2 regions of the Stenotrophomonas sp. 59 genome follow, and region 2 is predicted to be linked to the other one. Evidence: predicted binding sites of a transcription regulator. Region 2 holds the regulator's gene; the other holds the start of a gene.
The links. Region 2 encodes FliA, which starts transcription of late flagellar genes. Its sites were predicted from a motif close to TAAAGTTTNNCNNNCNNNGGCCGATAA; they were not measured.

Region 1 (5,224 bases), 1.8 Mb from region 2:
CAGCACGGCGCGCCCAAGGAACCAGGCTTCAAGCAGGCCTGGAAGGCGCTGTCCTTCGGCGACCGCCTGAAGGTCAACATCAACTTCTTCGCCTTCTTCTTCGGCGCCATCTACCTGTTCATCCTGGGCATGTGGCGCAAGGCGCTGGTGGTGATCGGCATCAACATCGCGCTGGCCGTCGTGACCCTGTTCCTGCCCGACATCGTGGCCCGTGCCGTGTTCGTCGCCATGAACTTCCTGGTCGCCTCCAGCACCAACTACAGCTACTACCTGGAGCAGGTGAAGGGCCGCGCCAGCTGGAACCCCTTCGAAGGCATGTTCTAAAGCGGCGGCAGCGGCCGGCTCCGACCGGCACAGCGACGAGCAGAAACGACGACGCCCGGCCTTGGCCGGGCGTCTTCATGTGCACTCCGGCCAGCGTCAGGCCGCGCGGCGTGCCGCGGCCACCGGCTCGGCCTGCAGGCGGAAGCGCGAGACCGCCACGGCCAGCTGCTCGGCCTGCTCCTCCATCGCCCGCGCCGCGGCGCTGGCTTCCTCCACCAGTGCGGCATTCTGCTGGGTGGTCTCGTCCATCTGCACGACGGTCTGGTTGACCTGCTCGATGCCGGCCGACTGTTCGCGCGAGGCGGCCGAGATCTCGGCCATGATCTCGTTGACCCGTCCCACCTGGCCGACGATGGCCTGCATGGTGCGGCCCGCACCGTGCACCAGCTGCGCACCGGCACCGACCTGCGCCACCGATGCGTCGATCAGCTCCTTGATCTCCTTCGCAGCGCCTGCCGAGCGCTGCGCCAGCGCGCGTACTTCGCTGGCGACCACGGCGAAGCCGCGGCCCTGCTCACCGGCACGCGCCGCTTCCACCGCCGCGTTCAACGCCAGGATGTTGGTCTGGAAGGCGATGCCGTCGATCACCGAAATGATCTCGGCGATGCGCTGCGACGATGCCTCGATCTGCTCCATGGTCTGCACCACCTGGTTGACCACTTCCCCGCCCTCGCTGGCAACGCCAGCGGCGGAACCGGCCAGGGTATTGGCCTGCAGCGCGTGGTCGGCGTTCTGGCGCACGGTGGAGGTCAGCTCCTCCATCGAGGCGGCGGTCTCTTCCAGGTTGGCGGCCTGCTGCTCGGTACGACGCGAGAGATCGCTGTTGCCCGCAGCGATCTCTCCCGCCGCCAGGCGGATGCTGGCTGCCGACTGCTGGATCTGCCCGACGATCTGGGTCAACTGCTGCACGGTGCTGTTGGCATCGTCGCGCATCACCGCGAACACGCCATGGAAATCACCACGCATGCGTGCGCTGAGGTCGCCGGCGGCAATCGCGCGAAGCAGCGTCGACAGCTCAGCCAGATTGTGATCGCTGACCTGCATCATGATGTTGAGGGTCTCCACCATGCGGCGGAAATCGTGATCGAAGCGCTGGGCGTCGCCGCGTACAGCGAAGTCGCCGGCCGCCGCCGCGGCAGCCAGCTGCTGGATCTGCTCGTTGATCGCGGCCAGGTTGCTCTTGGTGGTGGCCATTGCAGCGGTGAACACCGCCTTCTCGCCCGGCAGCGCTTCCATGTCCACGCTGAGGTCACCCACCGCGTAACGCTGCATCACCTCGACCAGGCGCTGGGTGACCGCATTGCTGGAGGCCACCAGCTGGTTGCTGTCGGCCACCATGCGGCCGTACTCGCCGGGGAAGGCAGTGGCGTCCATGCGGTAGCTCAACTCGCCGGCATCGTGGCGGCGCGCCATTTCCGCCTGTGCGGCCATCACCGCCTGCAGCTGTCCGCGCATGCCCTGCATCGCCTCCAGCAGGCGCCCCACTTCATCATTGCTGCGCGCCGGCAAGGTGCTGTCGAGCTTGCCGGCGGCAACGTCACCCGCCACCCGCACCGCTTCGGCCAACGGGCGGATCGCCAGGCGGCGCAGCAGCACGTAGACACCTGCGCTGAGGGTCAGCGCGGCCACCACGCCAACCAGCAACGTCAGCCACAGCAGCTGGCGCGCCTCGGCGACGATCACCGCATGCGGCATCACCACGCCCAGTGCGAAGCGCTGCGGGGCATTGCCCACGCGCAGCGGCACGTACACGCGCACATTGCCGGCCGCGTCCGGGGTGAAGGCCTCAAACCTGCGGTCGGCGGCGATGTCGGCCAGCATGTTGCGGGTCAATGCGTCGCTGCGCGGCTTGCCGATCTCGGCAGCGTTCGCCGACGCCAGCACCACGCCCTTGGGCGAAAGCAGCTCGACGCGACCTGCGCCCATCGGCGTCAGCGTCGCCAGGTGCTTCTGCAGCGCCGCCAGCGAGAAGTCGACGGTGAACACGCCGAGGAAGGTACCGTTCTCGACGATCGGCGAGCTCAGCGTGCTCATCAGCACCTGCTGGCCGGCGATGTCGTAGGCATAGGGTTCACTGACCTTGGGCAGCTTGTCGCGGCTGGGCACCACGTACCAGTCGGCCGAACCGTCGGCGGCTTCGGTGTAGTCGGTCATGGTCGACTGCTGCGGCTTGCCGTCATGCCAGGCCCAGTAGCTCATGTAGCGGCCGCTGGCATCGTGCATCTCGGTATTGGCGAACTCGGCATCCTTGCCATCGAAGGCGTCGGCCTCCCACATGGTGCTCTTGCCCAGCCATTCCGGGTGGGTACGCAGCTGCTCACCGAGCACGGCCGCCAGGCTGGCGCGATCAGGCACGTCACCCCGCGCGCGCTGGGCGAGCACGGCTTCGACCATGGCATCGTTGCTGGCGAACGCCGTGCCCAGGTCGGCGGCGACCTGGCGCGCTTCGGCGTTGGCCTCGCTGGTCATGGTCTGGCGCGAGGCATCGATCAGGCTGGCACTGGCCTGGCGATAGATCAGGAACGCCGTCAGGCCGAAGCACAGCAGCGCGATGACAGCGGTGCCCAGCATCAGCTTGTGGGCGATGCTGCCCGGACGGCGGGCAGCGGCGGAACGGGAAGAAGGCATGGAGGGGTCCGCAAGGCAGTTCAGGACGACCGGCACCGCGAGGGCACCGCGCAGGTGCGCGATCCGTCGCGCAGGCCACCGGCCGCCGGGACCCGCCCGGCGCAGGAAGCGCACCGGGTTAGCGGCCGCCTGCCAACGAGGTTGAGGCGACCGCCCTACACATTCCTGAATGCACTCAGGGACGGGACAGGAACCCGCCCCGGCGTCCCCTATTCGGCCACCCGGTCCTTGATCCACTCCGCGCGTGGCAACACCTCGATGCTGCCTGCGGCGTACTGCTGCAGCACGGCGTCCGGCCCGAAACGCGGCTGCCACCCCAGCTCCCTGCGGATGCGGGCGCTGTCGTAGACGCGGTCGACGCTCAGCGGCAACGGCCAGCCGCGGCGCTCGAACTCGGCCAGCAGCTGCGGCACGCGCCGGGCCAGTACGTTGCGCGGCTGGGTGGCAAGTTCCAGGCAATCCTCGCGCCGGAACGGGGTCGCTGCGCAGGCGATGTAGCGGGCGAAGGCCGGCCCCTCATCCAGCAGCAGCGCGGCATGGGCACTGGCCACGTCACGGGCGTCGATCCCACGATGCAACCGGAACATCGCCATCCGTTCCGGCGGTTCCGGGAAGCAGCGCCCCATCCGCAGCACGCGCACGCCGAAGTCCGGTCCGGCCGCAGCTTCAGCCAGGGCCTCGGCCTGCAGCTTGCTGCGGTGGTAGATCGTTCGCGGCAACGGCTCGGTATCCTCATCGATCCAGCGGCATCCTCCTGCCACCACCGCGTGGCCGTACAGCGCGGTGGTACTGGTCAACACGAACCGCCGCGCGCCTGCCTCGCGCGCCGCCTGCAGCAGGTGCGCAGTCGCGTCCACATTGATCTGCTGGAACACCGCGTCCGGTACCAGGCCAACGTGCGGCGCATGCAGGGCCGCGGTATGGATGACCGCGTCGACGCCCTGCACCGCGCGCACGACGGCTTGATGATCGGTGACATCGGCAATGATGCGCGTGGTGGCGAACGGGCTGCGGTCCAAGCCCACCACTTCATGGGCAGCCGCCAGCGCGCCGAAGATCGCGCGCCCGATCCGCCCGGAACTGCCGGTCAACAGAATCTTCATTGAGTCCATTCACTCGAAGCGCCCGGGAACTACCGGGATGCCTCGATTCTAGGCATGCAACGGCGCATCTGCGATAGGACAAGCGCGCAACTGTGCGTTCATCTTGACGACTTCGGCGGAGCCAGCAGTTGGCGCGCGATGAACAGCGGGTCGTCGCCGCCTGCCACGTCAGGCGCGACACCGTTCCGTTCCCAGTTGCCACCGGTGCGCAGATTGATCGGTTGCCGGTCCGGAATGCTGATCTGATAGCCGTCGGGCAGCAGCACAGCATCATCGAACATATGTGCGGCACCGCCACTGCGGCCGCCGACGATGCGCGCACGCCCCAGCGCCTGCAGCGAATACGCGACGAACTCGGCCGCCGAGGCGGTGCGGCGGTCGATCAGTATCACCAGCGGCTTCAGGTACAGCGGAAGGCTTGCTGGCGGCAGCGGCACCGGGGTACGCCGGCCACGTTGCTCCAGCGCCTGCACTGCGGTGACACCCGGCTCCAGCAGGGTCCGCACCAGCAGGTCGGCGCTGCCATCATCACCGCCTCCGTTCTGGCGCAGATCCAGCACCAGGCCCTCGGTGTCGGCCAGCAGGGTGAACGCTGCCGCGAGCCTGGGCCGTGCCAGATCGAGCGGATAGAAGGTGCTCAGCCGCAGGTAACCGATATTGCCTTCCAGCACCCGTACCTCGCGCACGCCCGCACCATTGCTGCGTGCATCCGCACGCCAGGCCATCAGCCAATCGTCCTGGCCGGCGCCGGCATCCACCCGCTCCACATGGAAGTGGCCGTCGAACACGTCCAGATCCTGGTTCAGGCGCGCACTGAAGCCCTTGGGGTCCGTGCAGCTGTCCACATAGCGCTGCTGCCTCGACCAGTCACGCAGTGCATCGGCGATGCGCGCGCCTCCGGCCACGTCCAGGTACTGCGCCTGCACCGCGGTGGCCGCTGCCTGCAGCACGGCGTCCTGCGCCGGACAGGTGGCCGCCAGCATCGCGCCCAGCATCCAGGAAACCGCCATGACCCCACCCCGCATTGATGATATGTAAGTGCTTATATATCATCCCGACATGGATCTCCAACATGCCTCTCTGGGAACATTGCTGCGCGCCCTGCTGGACCAGCTCGATCCGGCGGTCGAGCAGGCCTATCGCGACCTGCAGCTGGACTACCGCCCGCG
Region 2 (5,224 bases):
GCTCTGGGTCAGGGCGATCTCGGTCAGGTTGTGGCGGATGCGCTCGAGCTGCGCGTCCTGGCCCGGCTGCAGGCCTTCGGCGCGCAGCTGTTCGGTCAGGCTGCGGCATTCCTCGGCCAGGTCCAGGGTGCGGTGCGTGGCCTGTTCGGTCATCGCAACCACGTGGTCAAGGCGTGCGCAGGCGTCGTCCAGCTCGCCGGCCTCGCTGGGCACGGTCGGCAGTTCACCCAGTGCCTGTCCCAGCTCGCGGGCCAGCCGCGAGAGGCCGCTCATCATCGGCTGCGTACGCAGCGCGACCAGTCCGTCGATGCGTTGCCGCCAGGCGGCTTCGTCACCGGACTCCAGTGCGTCCAGGGCTTCCTGCAGGCGCAGGGCGAGGGCGTTCTTGTCGACCGTGGTATCCATCAGGCGCTGGCCGCCAGGCGTTCGAAGATCTTGCCGAGCTTCTCTTCCAGCGTCTGCGCGGTGAACGGCTTGATGATGTAGCCGTTCACGCCGTTCTGGGCGGCTTCGATGATCTGCTCGCGCTTGGCCTCGGCGGTGACCATCAGCACCGGCAGGGTCTTCAGCTTGGCATCGGCGCGGATCGCCTTCAGCAGCTCGATGCCGGTCATCACCGGCATGTTCCAGTCGGTGACCACGAAATCGAACGGCTGGCTCTGCAGCAGCGACAGCGCGGCATGCCCGTCCTCGGCTTCGGCGGTGTTGGTGAAGCCCAGATCGCCCAGCAGGTTCTTGACGATTCGACGCATGGTCGAGAAGTCGTCGACGATCAGGATGCGCATGTTCTTGTTCAAAGCAGAGTTCCTTTGTTGTTCATTCCGGGCGGCCGGGGGCAGCCGCCTCGGGCATGTTCATTCTTCCAGGCCGGCGTCCGCCGCCTCGAAAATCTTGAGCCGGCCACGCAGGCGCAGCACCGCCTGGCCGTGGATCTGGCAGACCCGCGACTCGCTCACGCCGAGCACCGCGCCGATCTCCTTCAGGTTCAGTTCCTGCTCGTAATAGAGCGAGAGCACCAGTTGTTCGCGCTCGGGCAGGTGGCCGATGGCCTTGCCCAGCTCGCGGCCGAACTCGCCGCGCTCCAGCACCTGCTGCGGGGTCGGGCCGCCCTGGGCGACGGTGTCCAGCTCGCCCTGGTCCTCGATGCGCGATTCCAGGCTCAGCACCTGGCCGCGTGCGGCGTCTTCCATCAACCGCAGGTATTCGGGCAGTGGCATCTCCATCGCGGCGGCCACTTCGGTGGCGCTTGCGGCGCGGCCGCTGCTCTGTTCCAGGCGGCGGATGGTGGCGGCGGCATCGCGGGCACGGCGGTGCACCGAGCGCGGCACCCAGTCTCCACGGCGGATCTCGTCGATCATCGAACCGCGGATGCGGATCGATGCATAGGTCTCGAACGAGGCGCCCTGATCGGCGTCGTAGCTGCGCGAGGCTTCGATCAGGCCCATCATGCCGGCCTGGATCAGGTCGTCCACTTCAACGCTGGCCGGCAACCGCGCGGCCAGGTGGTGGGCGATGCGCCGCACCAGGTCCGAGTGCTGGGCGATGACCTCGTTGGCCGCCGAGCGCTGGACCTCCCGGTACTGGGCTGCACCTTTCATGCGGCCACCCCGCGCTGCTTGAGAATGCGCTCAAGGAAGAACTCGACGCCGCCACGCGGTTCGGTCGGCGCCTGCCAGCGCGCGGTGCGACGCGCGATCTCGGTGATCGCCAGCGCCGCCGGGCTGGACGGGTAGGCCTTCACCACCGGCTGCTGGCGCTGCACCGACAGGCGCAGCCAGTCATCCTGCGGTACGCAGCCCAGGTAGTTCAGCGAGACATCGGCGAGGAACTTCTCGCAGACACGGGTCAGCTTCTCGTACAGCACGCGGCCCTCGTTGGGGTCGCGCACCATGTTGGCCACCACCTGGATGCGGTCCACGCCGCGTTCGCGCGAGAGCACCTTGATCAGCGCGTAGGCGTCGGTGATCGAAGCCGGTTCGTCACAGACCACCACCACGGTGTCCTGCGCCGCCTGGCAGAAGGTCAGCACGCCGTCGGTGATGCCCGCGGCGGTGTCGACCACCATGATGTCCAGTTCGCGTTCCAGCTCTGAGAACACGTTGACCAGGCCGACGTGCTCGGCCGGGGCCAGCTCGGCCATGTGCCGGCGGCCGGATGCGGCCGGCACTACCAGCACGCCGTTCGGGCCTTCGACGATGACGTCTTCCAGCGAGCAGCGGCCGGCGACCAGGTCGGCCAGCGTAAAGGTGGGATTCAGCCCCAGGATCACGTCGATGTTGGCCAGGCCAAGATCGGCGTCCAGCAGCAGCGTGCGCTTGCCCATGCCGGCCAGTGCCACGGCCAGGTTGGCGGACACATTCGTCTTGCCCACGCCGCCCTTGCCACCGGTCACGGCAATGGTGCGCACAGGGCCGAGCGGCTCGCTGCGGGTGGCCGACAGCGGGAAGGTCTTGGTCAGCTTGGCGTACTCACGCGACGGCATGGTTCAACTCCGGGTTGCAGGGCATATCGGCCGCTCGGCGCAAATCTTCAAGGCGAAGTACAAGATTGGCTGCACTGGCCCGGTGCAGGTCGTCCGGAACGTCCTGGCCATCGGTCACCCAGGTGATCGGCAGGGCATGGTCCACGGCCACCGACAGGGCGTTGCCGAAGCGGCCGGTCTCGTCCAGCTTGCTCAGTACCAGGCCCTGCAGGTTGGCGGCGCCGAAGCGGCGGACCACCTCGTCCATGTCGCCGAAGCTGGTGTTGGCCGGCAGCACCAGCAGGGTGCGCACCTGGCGGGCGGCGCGCAGCCACTGCAGCTGGGCGGCCAGTGCGCGGTCGCGCGGGCCCAGCCCGGCGGTATCGATCAGCACCAGCTTGTAGTCCTTCAGGCGTTCCAGCAGCTGGTCCAGGTCGGTGCCGCTGTTGGCCTCGTGCACGGCGATGCCGAGCTGGCGGCCGTAGCCGTACAGCTGCTCGCGGGCGCCGATGCGGGTGGTGTCGGTGGTCACCAGGGCGACGTCACGCGGCGCGTGCTTCTCGGCGAAGCGCGAGGCCAGCTTGGCGATGGTTGTGGTCTTGCCGGCGCCGGTCGGGCCGACCAGGGCGATCACGCCGCCTTCTTCAAGCGGGTCGACCGGGGCGATCGGCAGCTTGCGCGAGATCAGCCCCAGCATCAGGCCGCGGCCGCGATGGGCCTCGGTCTCCAGCGGGATCTGCATGGCCACGTCGCGGGCCAGCCCGGCGTCGAAACCGTACTCGTCCATCAGGTCCAGCGCGGTGGCGCGCACCGGGCAGCCGCGCAGGCGCTCGTCGGTGAAGCGGTTCATCTCGCGCTCGATCACCTGGCGCATGCCGGCCACTTCCTGGCGCAGCTGGCGGATCTCGGCGTCGTCCTGGGCAACCACGGTCAGCACCGGGGCCGGGGCGAGGGTGGGCTCCGGCGCGGTTTCGACGCTGGCATCGGCCAACGCCGGTTCGCTGGCGGCGATGGCCGGCTGCGGTTCGGCGACGGCCGTGGTCGGCAGCGGCGGCGGCTGCAGCGCCGCCGGCACGCTTTCGTGATGCGCCTCGTGCGGCGGATCGATCTGGAAGCGGGCGCGGTTGGCCGGCACGGCGGCGGCCGGTGCGACGATGGCTTCAGCGAACGGAGCGAAGATCTGTTCCGGCAGCGCCGGTTCGTTGACGGCGGCGCGCGCCAGAGTGGCTGCGAAGCCGGTGCTGCCGCGGGTCGGCACGATCTCGTCGGCGCTGTCCAGGGTGCGGCCGGTGGCACCAACGGCCGCACGGGCGAGGGCGGCCACGGCCGAGGTGGTGGCGGCCACCGGCTCCGGCGCCGGGGCAGTGCTGCGGCGGCGGGTCACCGCGGCGATCACCGCGTCTGCGGCGGTGCGCGGCTTGGGTGCCGGCGGAGGGGCGACGTCACGACGCGAGGCTTCCAGTGCGCGCTGCACGGCGCTCTCATCGTAGTTGGCCGCGGCGACGATCTCGATGCCTTCCTCGATCCGGCGGTTGGACAGGATCACGGCGTCAGGACCATGTTCCTTGCGCACCAGGTTCATGGCCGAGCGCATGTCGGCGGCGACGAATCGTTTGATTTTCATGCTGTGGTCACGGGACGAAGACGGCGGGGTGGCGGTCGGAGAACTCGGGTGGTCGGTGGTCTGCACGGTGCGGGTTCCCCTTGGTATCTGTCTGTTGCGTTGGTTCGAAAGTGGTGTCTGTTTTCTGGCGCATCGGAGGGCGGCGTCAGCTGATCGTTCCGACCAGCTTCAGGCGCTTGTCCTCCGGCACCTCGCTGTAGGCCAGGACCGACAGCGACGGAACGCTGTGGCGGACCAGGCGCGCCAGCGCGGCGCGCACCGGGCCCGGTACCAGCACGACCGCCGGCTCGTTTCGCGCTTCCTGCTTGCTGACACATTCGGCCAGGCTCTGGTGCAGTCGCTCTGCGAGTCCGGGTTCCAGCGCGGCGCCGTTGCCCTGCGTGGACTCCTGCAAGACACGTTCCAATTGCGGGTTGAGGGTGAACACCGGAAGCTCCGCCGACATTCCGGCGATCTCCTGCACGATGAAGCGGCCCAGCGCGGTGCGCGCGGCAGCGGTCAGCACGGCCGGGTCCTGGCTGCTGGGCGCGTGTTCGACCAGTGCCTCGGCGATCTTGCGCAGCTGGCGGATCGGAATGCGCTCCACCAGCAGGTTCTGCAGCACGCGCACCACCGCCGACAGCGGCAGCGCCTTTGGCGTCAGATCTTCGACGAGCTTGGGCGCGCTCTTGGCCAGGTTGGCCAGCAGGTGCTGCACTTCCTCGTGGCCGAGCAGTTCCGGCGCGTGCTCGCGGATCAGGTGCGAGAGGTGGGTGGCGACCACGGTGGCCGGGTCGACCACGGTGTAGCCCAGCGTTTCGGCCTGGGCACGCTGGTGCGGCTGGATCCAGGTGGCATCCAGGCCGAACGCGGGGTCCTTGCCGGCGATGCCTTCCAGTGCGCCGAGGGCACTGCCGGGGTCCAGCGCCAGTTCGCGGTCCGGATGGATTTCTGCGGTGGCCACCGGCACGCCATGTACCAGCACGCGGTAGCCGTTGGCCGGCAGCTCCAGGTTGTCGCGGATGTGCACCGAGGGAATCAGGAAGCCGACATCCTGGGTCAGCTTGCGGCGCACGCCCTTGATGCGCGCCATCAGTTCACCGCCCTGGTTGCTGTCCACAAGCGGGATCAGCCGGTAGCCGACCTCCAGGCCCAACGGA

Region 1: a site for FliA is predicted at 3,071-3,097, ahead of QP552_RS18270 (methyl-accepting chemotaxis protein). Genes of this name have one in related genera too.

What each region holds. Positions count from the first base shown of each region.
Region 1 covers NZ_CP127408.1:3,975,746-3,980,969, forward strand. Annotated here, with positions in the region: gene QP552_RS18265 (DUF2628 domain-containing protein) at 1-324, shown strand, start outside; gene QP552_RS18270 (methyl-accepting chemotaxis protein) at 421-2,952, opposite strand; gene QP552_RS18275 (NAD(P)-dependent oxidoreductase) at 3,162-4,055, opposite strand; gene QP552_RS18280 (S41 family peptidase) at 4,154-5,065, opposite strand; gene QP552_RS18285 (MarR family transcriptional regulator) at 5,115-5,224, shown strand, end outside.
Region 2 covers NZ_CP127408.1:2,153,822-2,159,045, forward strand. Annotated here, with positions in the region: gene QP552_RS10030 (protein phosphatase CheZ) at 1-405, opposite strand, end outside; gene cheY (chemotaxis response regulator CheY) at 405-797, opposite strand; gene QP552_RS10040 (RNA polymerase sigma factor FliA) at 855-1,598, opposite strand; gene QP552_RS10045 (MinD/ParA family protein) at 1,595-2,482, opposite strand; gene flhF (flagellar biosynthesis protein FlhF) at 2,469-4,085, opposite strand; gene flhA (flagellar biosynthesis protein FlhA) at 4,231-5,224, opposite strand, start outside.